Regions from separate parts of the Saccharopolyspora antibiotica genome, predicted to be linked through region 2. Evidence: riboswitches for the same ligand, from Rfam matches in the RefSeq annotation. Region 2 holds a riboswitch; the other holds the start of a gene.
What was found. Region 2 has a riboswitch for cobalamin ahead of ACL03H_RS04040 (ABC transporter substrate-binding protein). Riboswitches for the same ligand answer to the same signal wherever they lie in the genome.

Region 1 (4,694 bases), on a different contig from region 2:
CGGGGCGACGATTTCCCGCTCCGCCAACGAGGACGGCGCCGGAGGCGCTGATCGGACCCCCGCGCGCGCCCTGCCCTTCGAGACGTTCTCCGCCGAGCGCGGACGATCTCCGGCGCCGCGCGCCGGGTCTCGCGGCGAGCGGACTCCGGGGCCGCACAAGGACAAAAAAGCACCCCCGCGCTCAACCGACCTGGGGGTCATCGGGAGCGCGAGGGTGCTTCGTGGTCCACCCCTGGGGGTCAGGTGGACGATTCACAGCTTACCAACTTCGCCGGGATATTCCTACTCCGTCCGACTGGTGTCGTAATCGAATCGGAATCAAGCAGCGCGAGACCCCACGTCCCGGGCAGCGCGGACCACCCCGGCGACGGCGTCCGCGGACAGCTCATCCAGCCGGAGGCAGGCGCCACCCAGGGCGGCCGCGACCTGCGCGGCGAGCCCGAGGCGCACCACGCCCTGCTCGCAGTCGACCACCACGGAGGCCACGCCCAGCCCGCCGAGCAGTCCCGCCGCCCGCATCGAGTCCCGCACCGCGCGCTGCGCCCGGCTCCGCCCGTCACCGCCCTCCCCGGCGGGAACAGTTGCCTTGCCGTCGGTGAGCAGGACCAGCAGCGGACGCCGCTGGGGGTCGCGGGTGCGCTCGGTGCCGACGACCTGCCGGACCTTGAGCAAGCCCGCGGCCAGCGGGGTGCGGCCCCCGGTGCGCAGGTCGCGCATCCGGGTGGCGGCGATCTCCACCGAGGAGGTCGGGGGCAGCGCCAGCTCGGCGTCCGCCCCCCGGAAGGTGACCACGCCGACCTTGTCCCGGCGCTGGTAGGCGTCCCGCAGCAGCGAGAGCACGGCACCGCTCACCGCCGACATCCGCTCGCGGGCGGCCATCGAACCGGAGGCGTCCACGGCGAACAGCACCAGGTTGCCCTCCCGCCCCTCGCGGACCGAGCGGCGGACGTCCTCGCGCCGCAGCACGAGCCCGGGGCCGCCGCGCCCGCGCGCCCGCTGGTGCGGGGCGGCGGCGATCAGCGTGGCGGGCAGGTGCACGCCATGTCCGTCCACTGTGGAGGCACGAACCGCCTGTCCGCTGCGGGAACGGGCGCGGGAGCGCCTACCGGGGGCGCCCTCGCCGATGCCGGGGACCTCCAGCAGCCGGGCCCGGAACGCCGGAGCGGGCGCGGCCGGGGGCTTGTCGGCGGGAGCCGGTCCGCGCTCCCCGCCCCGGCCGTTCCCGTCCTGCTGCCCGGCACCGCCGGCGTCGTCGTCCGGCGCGGGCGCCTCCCCGCCACCGGGGCCGTCCGGGCCGTCCTGCGGACCGCCGTCCGGGGAGCCACCGCCACCCGGGCCGTCCCCGGGGCCGTCCGGGTCGTCGTCCGGATCGCCGTCGCCGGAGTCCTCGCCCGCGTGCTGCGCGGCGTCCTGGAGGGCCTGCTGCAACTGGTCCTCCTCCACCCCGGGCTCGTCGAACGGGTCGCGGCGGCGGCGGTGCGGCAGCGCCAGCCGGGCCGCGGCCTCCACATCGGACTCCGCCACCTCGTCCGCGCCGCGCCAGGCGGCGTGCGCGACGGCGGTGCGGGCCAGCACCAGGTCCGCGCGCATCCCGTCCACGTCGAAGGAGGCGCACAGGGCGGAGATGCGCCGCAGCTCGGAATCGGGCAACCGCACCGCGTCCACCCTGGACCGGGCCTCGGCGATCCGGTCCGCCAGCTCGGCGTCCGGCCCGGCCCACCGCTCGGCGAAGCCGGCCGGGTCGGCCTCGAAGGCCAACCGCCTGCGCACCACCTCGGTGCGGGTCGCCACGTCCCGAGACGCCGCGACGTGCACGGTCAGCCCGAACCGGTCGAGCAGCTGCGGCCGCAGCTCGCCCTCCTCCGGATTCATGGTGCCCACCAGCAGGAAGGAGGCGGCGTGCGTCACCGACACGCCCTCGCGCTCCACGTGCGCGCGACCCATCGCCGCCGCGTCGAGCAGCAGGTCCACCAAGTGATCGTGCAGCAGGTTGACCTCGTCGACGTAGAGCACGCCGCGGTGCGCGGCGGCGAGCAGCCCCGGCTGGTAGGCGCTGATCCCCTCGGCCAGCGCGCGCTCCAGATCCAGCGAACCGACCAACCGGTCCTCGGTCGCGCCGACCGGCAGCTCCACCAGCTCGGCGGGCCGGACCTCGCCCGGGGCGGGCCCGTGCGGGCCGTCGGGGCAGCTCGGGTCGGGCCGGTGCGGATCGCAGCCGAAGCGGCAGCCGGGCACGACCTCCAGCGCGGGCAGCAGCGACGCGAGGGCGCGCACCACCGTCGATTTCGCGGTGCCCTTCTCGCCGCGCACCAGCACTCCGCCGATGCGCGGGTGCACCGCGTTGAGCAGCAGCGCCAGCCGCAGGTCGTCATGCCCGACCACGGCGGTGAACGGGAAGCGCGGGCTCCCGGGAGCAGACATGCCAGGTTCCTTCCTCGGGTCTCGGACGCCCCGATGTCGGCTGTGCCGGGCGAGGCAGTGTCCTGGCTCCCGGATCAGCGCGGAACTCCGGCCTTCCCAGGCAGCAGCGTCCGCTGACGCGCCCGGTGGCTCGCGGGGGAGGTCCGCTCCCCGGTCACAGTGGCGCCGACCGCGCCGGATTCGCACCGGCTTCCTGACCTGCCCAGGCTGGGACCAGCGTGCATCGTCGCAGATCACGCTCGGCCGAGGAACCGCGTCGGCGGGCTCAGCCGCGCGGAGCGGGGCATCGGCGCATGTCGACGTGCGGGATGCCGTCTTCGAGATACTCCTCACCCGCGGGCTCGAAGCCGAAGCTCCGGTAGAAGTCCTGCGCGTGGCTCTGCGCGGAGAGGGCGGCGGGGGCGCGCTGGATCTCCGCCAGCGCCGCGCGCATCAGCTTGCGCCCGAGGCCGAGACCGCGCGCGCTCTTCGCGGTGGCGACGCGGCCGATGCGGAAGCCGCCATCGGGGTCTTCCAGCAACCGGAGGTAGCCGAGCACGTACCCGTCGGCGGAGTCGATCCAGAAGTGGCGGGTGCTGTTCTCCAGGTCCCGCCCGTCGAGCTCCGGGTACGCGCAGTTCTGCTCGACCACGAACACGTCCACGCGCAGGCGGAGCATGCGGTAGAGGTCCTCGGCGTCGAGGTCGGCCGTGTAGGCGCGGTGGACGGCGGTGGCGAGCGGTTGCAGGGTCACCCCCACGGGATATCACATTCCGGCTACGGAACCCCCATCACCTGCGGCGGGAGTAGCGCACGACACGCTCCGCGATCAGGGGTCCGCGGCGCCGCCCGAGCGGGAAGCGCTGCGCACGCCCCGACGACCCCGGGGAAACGGACATTCCACGCGACCAGCGCCCTCCCCGGGGTGGGCGGCTGCCGCCGGGCCGGCGCGCGGGCGGGCGCGCGGGCGGGCGGTCAGAGCCGCGCCGCCACCGCGTCGGCCACCGAGGAGACCCGGGTGTACACGCCCGGCACGCCGGGGCGACCGCATCCGGTGCCGTAGGAGACCACGCCGATCAGCATCCCGTCCGCGACCAGCGGGCCGCCGGAGTCGCCCGCGCACGCGTCCCTGCCCCCGTCGGGCACGCCCGCGCAGACCCGGGTTCCCGGATCGTGCTCCGGATAGGCGACCCGGCACCCGGCGTCGTCGCTGATCGCGACCTCGACGGAGCGCAACACCTCGGAGGAGGGCCCGGTCTCGGTGGTGCGACCCCAGCCGAAGACCCGCGCCGGGGCGCCGGGCCGGTAGCGCTCGGTCTCCTCCGCCCCCGCGAGCGGCAAGGTCGGCTCCGGTGCGGGCTCGGCGAGCGTCAGCACGGCGACGTCGTCGCCCGCGGTGACGTCGCGGAAGCCGGGGTGCACCCAGACCTCGCCCACGGTGCGCACCGCGCCGGTGCTCGCGCGCAGGTCCGGCCGCCCGCTGATCACCCGCAGGCCCGCGGGAGCGCGCGAGTCCACGCAGTGCGCGGCGGTGACGACCTTGACCGGGGTGACCAGCGTGCCGCCGCAGAACTGGCGGCCGTCCCGGTCGGTCAGCGCCACCACCCAGGACGCGGACGCCTCCTCGGTGCCGCCGAGCACCCGCTCCCCGGCGTGGGCCGGGGCGGCGAGCAGCGCGAGGGCGGCGGTCGCCGCGAGGCCTCCGGAGGCCGTCCGGACGGCTGGGCGGGCGTGGTCGGACACGGCGACCTCCTGGCTCGCTGCTGCGTACGGCGGCACACGGTAGCGAGCCGATCACCGCGAGATCACGAGGGCGAGGTCACACCGCATCACAAGAATTTTTCGTTAATATGGCTACAGGCAGGAAAAGCTGCGGAGCATAAGCACGGCCGATCGCCGTTCCTCCCGCATTCCAGCCTTCCGATCCGGGACGACCGCGACGCGGCGGCTCCCGGATCACCCCCGATCCGGTGACACCCGCCGGTGGGCACACCCGCCCACCGGCCACCTCCGCGCGCGAGATCCGCGCCGCGACCCGAACCCGAGGAGCGACCCCGTCATGCTGCTGGACCTCACAACCCTGCCGGCGTTCCTGATCGCCAGCGCGGTGGTGGTGCTGACCCCCGGGGTCGACGCGTTCCTGCTGCTGCGGACCTCGCTGCGGCGGGGCGTCGGCGCGGGACTGCGCGCGCTCGCCGGGATCCACACCGCGAGCGTCCTGCAGGTGGCGCTGGTGATCTGCGGCCTCGGCACCCTGATCGCGAACAACCCGGGAGTGCTGGCCGCGCTGAAGT
Region 2 (4,694 bases):
GGGCGGATCGTGCTCACCGACTTCTTCGCCCGCGGCCCGATCCCCGCCGACAAGCAGCGGCACGTCGACCGGCTGCTGCGCGACTTCATCATGACCCTCGCCGACGGCGACGACTACCTGCCGATGCTGCGCCGCGCGGGCCTGCGCTTCACCGAGCTGCTGGACATCACCGAGCAGAGCGTGCGCCCCACCTTCCAGCAGATGAGCCGGGACAACGACCAGCTGGACCCGGTCTTCGCGGAGGGCGGCGACGCGAAGTTCAGCCCGGCGGACATGGTCGACGTGGACGAGTTCGGCTCCGCGCTGCTCACCGCCGAGAAGCCGCGCTGACCCCAGGACCGGTCCCGGCGTCCGGTGTGGACGGACGGGACCTCCGCACCCCGGCCCACCCGGCGCCGCGGCGCCCCGCACCGAAGGACCGATCTCCCGTGCCCGATCTGGCCGAGGACGACACCGCACTGGCCTTCCCCCCACCCCGCACCTGCCCGTTCCGGCTGCCGGAGGAGTACCCCGAGCTGCGCGAGAGCACCCCGGTGCGCCGGGTGCTGCTGCCCACCGGCAGGCACGCCTGGATCGTCACCCGCTACGAGGACGTCCGCCGAGCCCTCGTCGATCCCCGGCTGAGCTCCGACCGGGGTGATCCGAACTTCCCGCACGTGGTGGAGCTGGCCAAGAGCGACAACGATTCCACGCTCTCGCTGGCGGGAATGGACCCGCCGGTGCACACCCGGGCCCGCCGCGCCGTCGTCGGCGAGTTCACGCTGCGCAAGACCGAGGCGATGCGTCCCCGGGTGCAGCAGGTCGTGGACGAGGCGGTGGACGCGATGCTGGCCGGACCGCGTCCGGCCGACCTGGTGCGCGCGCTGTCGTTCCCGGTTCCGTCGCTGGTGATCTGCGAACTGCTCGGCGTCTCCTACGGCGACCACGAGTTCTTCGAGGACCGCACGTCCACGATGCTCAACACGACCGAGCCCCCGCTGGCCCGGCAGCGGGCCTTCTTCGACCTGCAGTCCTACCTCGACGACTTGGTCACCCGGAAGGAGGCGGATCCCGGCGACGACCTGCTCAGCCGCCAGGCCGCCAAGACGCCCGAGGACCGCTCCTACGACCACGCCGAGCTCGTGGACCTGGCCTTCCTGCTGCTGACCGCCGGGCACGACACCACCGGGAACATGATCTCGCTGGGTTCGCTGGCGCTGATGCGCGCCCCCGAGCTGCGCGAGCGCGTCACCGGAGCGGCCGAGGGAGCGCTGGAGGTCGTGGACGAGCTGCTGCGCTACTTCAGCATCACCGATCTGATCACGGTGCGGATCGCCAAGGACGACCTGGAGATCGGCGGACAGCCGATCAAGGCGGGGGAGGGCGTGTTCGCGCTGGGCGGCGCCGCGAACCGCGATCCGGCGGCCTTCGCGCGGCCCGAGGAGATCGACGTGGACCGCGGCGCCCGGCAGCACGTCGCCTTCGGCTACGGCCCGCACCAGTGCCTCGGGCAGAACCTGGCCCGGATGGAGCTGGAGATCGTCTACCGCACGCTGTTCCGGAAGATCCCCGAGCTGCGGCCCGCGTGCGACCCCGGTGAGCTGCCGCTGAAGAACGACGCCGCGATCTTCGGCCTGCACGCGCTGCCCGTCACCTGGTGACGCGGCGGCGCGGTCCCGGCGGGGTGATCGCCACCCCGCCGGAGCGCGCCGGGGGCCACCACCACCGTGCGGCGAGGAACATCACCTTGATGCGGCAGCGGTGCGCCCGGTTAGGGTGCCCGGGAGCCAGTCGTGCCCGGAATGGGCGGGGAATCCGGTCGGAAGCCGGAGCTGACGCGCAGCGGTAGGGGCGATGGGCGAGGACCGCCCGCGCGGGCGGACACCACTCGATCACGCGATCGGGGAAGGGACCTCGCCCGCTGAACCCGAGCCCGAAGACCAGGCCGGCTCCCCGGGCCGCAGGCGGTGCCGGGTCGCTGCTGCCGGACCCCGCGCCTGGGTCCGGGGTGAGGAACTCGTGACATGCCGTTACCGCGCGCCCGCACCGGGTGGGTGGCGCTGGTCGCCGCCCTGCTGGCCTCCTGCTCCGCGCCCGCCGAGGACACCGCCGCGTCCGGGACGACGCTGCGCAACTGCGACACCGACGTCACCGTGACCAGCCCGCCGCGACGGGCGGTGTCGCTGAACCAGTCGACCACCGAGATCATGCTCTCGCTGGGGCTCGCCGACCGGATCGTCGGCACCGCGACCTGGACCGAGCCGGTCGATCCCGCGCTGGCGGCGGCCAACGCCCACGTCCCGCGCCTCAGCGACGAGACCCCGTCGTTCGAGGCGGTGCTCGGCACCGAACCGGACATCGTGCTGGGCGCCTACCGGGCGATGTTCACCGACGAGCGGGTCGCCGATCGCGAGCGGTTTGCCGAGCTCGGGGTGCCGACCTACCTGTCCCCGAGCAACTGCCTGCCGGAGGAGGCGCCGCTGGCCGAGCCGGTCGAGCTGGCCGACATCTACCAGGAGGTGCGGGAGATCGCCGGTCTGTTCGGCGTCCCCGAGCGCGGCCACGAGCTCGTCGCCCAGCTGACGAGCAGGGTCGAGGCGGCCCGGGCCCGGGTCGCGAACCTGGAGTCCCCGCCGGACACCTCGGTGCTGTTCTGGTTCGCCCGCACCGAATCCCCGTACGTGGCCGGGTCCACCGGTTCCCCGGCGATCATGGCCAGGGAGCTGGGCGTGCGCAACGCCTACGGGGACCAGGCCTCGATGTGGCCGCAGGTCTCGTGGGAGGACGTCCTCGCCCGCGACCCGGACCTGCTGGTGCTCGGCGACCTCACCCGCGACGGGGAGGGCGACGGACTGGCGGCGAAGACGCGGTTCCTGCGCGAGGACCCGGCGGTGTCCCGGCTCGGAGCCGTGCGCGCGGGCCGGCTCATGCCCATGACCGGCACCGAGCTCAACATCAGCCTGCGCACGGTCACGGGCATCGAACGGCTGGCCGACCGGCTCGTCGAGCTGGACCGGAAGCGGTGACCGCGGCGCTGCCCGCCGGGCGGCTGCCGGGTACCGCGATCGTGCTGGCCGGGATCCCGGCACTGCTGCTGTCGATCGGGGTCGCGGTCACCCTCGGGCCCGCCGATCTCAGCCTCGCCGACGTCGGCAGCGTGGTCGCCGACCGGCTCGGGCTGCTGGAGACCGGCGTGTCCCGCATCGGCCAGGGCATCGTGTGGCAGCTGCGGCTGCCGCGGGCGCTGCTGGCCGCGGTGTGCGGGTCCGGGCTCGGGGTGTGCGGGGCGGTGTTGCAGTCGGTGCTGCGCAACCCGCTGGCCGACCCCTTCCTGCTCGGCGTGTCGGCGGGAGCCTCGACCGGGGCGGTGTCGATCGTGGTGCTCGGGCTCGGCGGCGGGGTCGTCGGCCTCACCGCCGGGGCTTTCGCCGGGGCACTGGTGGCGTTCGCACTGGTGATGCTGCTGGCCGCGCTCGCGGGCGGCGCCACCGGGCACACCGTGCTGGCCGGGGTCGCGGGGACCCAGCTGTTCTCCGCGCTCACCTCCTACATCGTGATCACCTCGGCGGACGCGGAGCAGACCCGCGGCGTGCTGTTCTGGCTGCTGGGCTCGCTGTCGGGGGCGCGGTGGAACGACGTGGCGCTGGCCGGGGCCGTGTGCGCGGGCTGCTTGGTGCTGTGCCAGTCCCGGGCCGCCGCGCTGGACGCCTTCGCCTTCGGCCAGGACGCCGCCGCCTCGCTCGGAGTGCGCGTGGCCCGGCTGCGGCTGGTGCTGCTGGTGGCCACGGCGCTGCTGGCCGCGACGCTGGTGGCCGCCGCCGGGGCGATCGGCTTCGTCGGGCTCGTGCTGCCGCAGGCCGCGCGGCTGCTGGTCGGGCCCCGGCACCGGGTGCTGCTGCCGGTGACCGCCGTGCTCGGCGCGGTGCTGCTGGTGTGGGTGGACGTGCTGGCCACGACGATCGCGGCCCCGCAGGAGGTCCCGGTCGGCGTGGTCACCGCGCTCGTCGGCGTGCCCGCCTTCGCGGTGCTGCTGGTCCGGCGGGGGAGGATGTCGTGAGCGTCACCGCGCACGAGGTGTCCTGGTCGGCAGGCGGCGCCCTCGTCCTCGACGGGGTGCGGCTGACGGTGGGCGAGGGCCGCACCGCGGGGCTGCTCGGACCGAACGGGTCCGGGAAGTCCTCGCTGCTGCGGCTGCTCGCGGGCCTGCGCAGGCCCGCCAGCGGTGCCGTCACCCTCGGCGGCAGGGAGACCGCCGGGTGGCCCCGACGCGAGCTCGCCCGGCGGGTGGCGGTCGTGGAGCAGCAGGTCGGCACCGAGGTGGACCTGACGGTGGCCGAGGTCGTCGCGCTCGGCCGCATCCCGCACCGCAGCGGCTGGGGCGGTCCGCACCCGGCCGACGCGGAGGTCGTCGACCGGGCGCTGGCGCAGACCGGGCTGACCGGTTTCGCGCACCGGCGCTGGCACGGCCTCTCCGGCGGGGAGCGGCAGCGGGCCCAGATCGCCCGCGCCCTGGCGCAGGAACCGAGCGAGCTGCTGCTCGACGAACCGACCAACCACCTCGACATCGCGCACCAGCTGGAGCTGCTCGCGCTCGTGCGGCGGCTGCCGGTGACCGCCGTGCTCGCGCTGCACGACCTGAACCTGGCCGGGATGTTCTGCGACGAGCTCGCGGTCCTCTCCGGAGGCCGGGTCGTGGCGGCCGGAACCCCGGCCGA

Region 1: it holds a riboswitch for cobalamin, as region 2 does, so the genes downstream of both, ACL03H_RS18625 (putative cobaltochelatase) here and ACL03H_RS04040 (ABC transporter substrate-binding protein) in region 2, are expected to answer to the same signal.

The regions. Positions count from the first base shown of each region.
Region 1 is NZ_JBJZOI010000022.1:1,065-5,758, forward strand. Features, by position in the region: gene ACL03H_RS18625 (putative cobaltochelatase) at 319-2,421, opposite strand; cobalamin riboswitch at 2,477-2,617, opposite strand; gene ACL03H_RS18630 (GNAT family N-acetyltransferase) at 2,687-3,154, opposite strand; gene ACL03H_RS18635 (S1 family peptidase) at 3,376-4,143, opposite strand; gene ACL03H_RS18640 (LysE family translocator) at 4,460-4,694, shown strand, end outside.
Region 2 is NZ_JBJZOI010000004.1:165,919-170,612, forward strand. Features, by position in the region: gene ACL03H_RS04030 (SAM-dependent methyltransferase) at 1-330, shown strand, start outside; gene ACL03H_RS04035 (cytochrome P450) at 429-1,640, shown strand; cobalamin riboswitch at 1,789-1,921, shown strand; gene ACL03H_RS04040 (ABC transporter substrate-binding protein) at 2,004-3,005, shown strand; gene ACL03H_RS04045 (FecCD family ABC transporter permease) at 3,002-4,036, shown strand; gene ACL03H_RS04050 (ABC transporter ATP-binding protein) at 4,033-4,694, shown strand, end outside.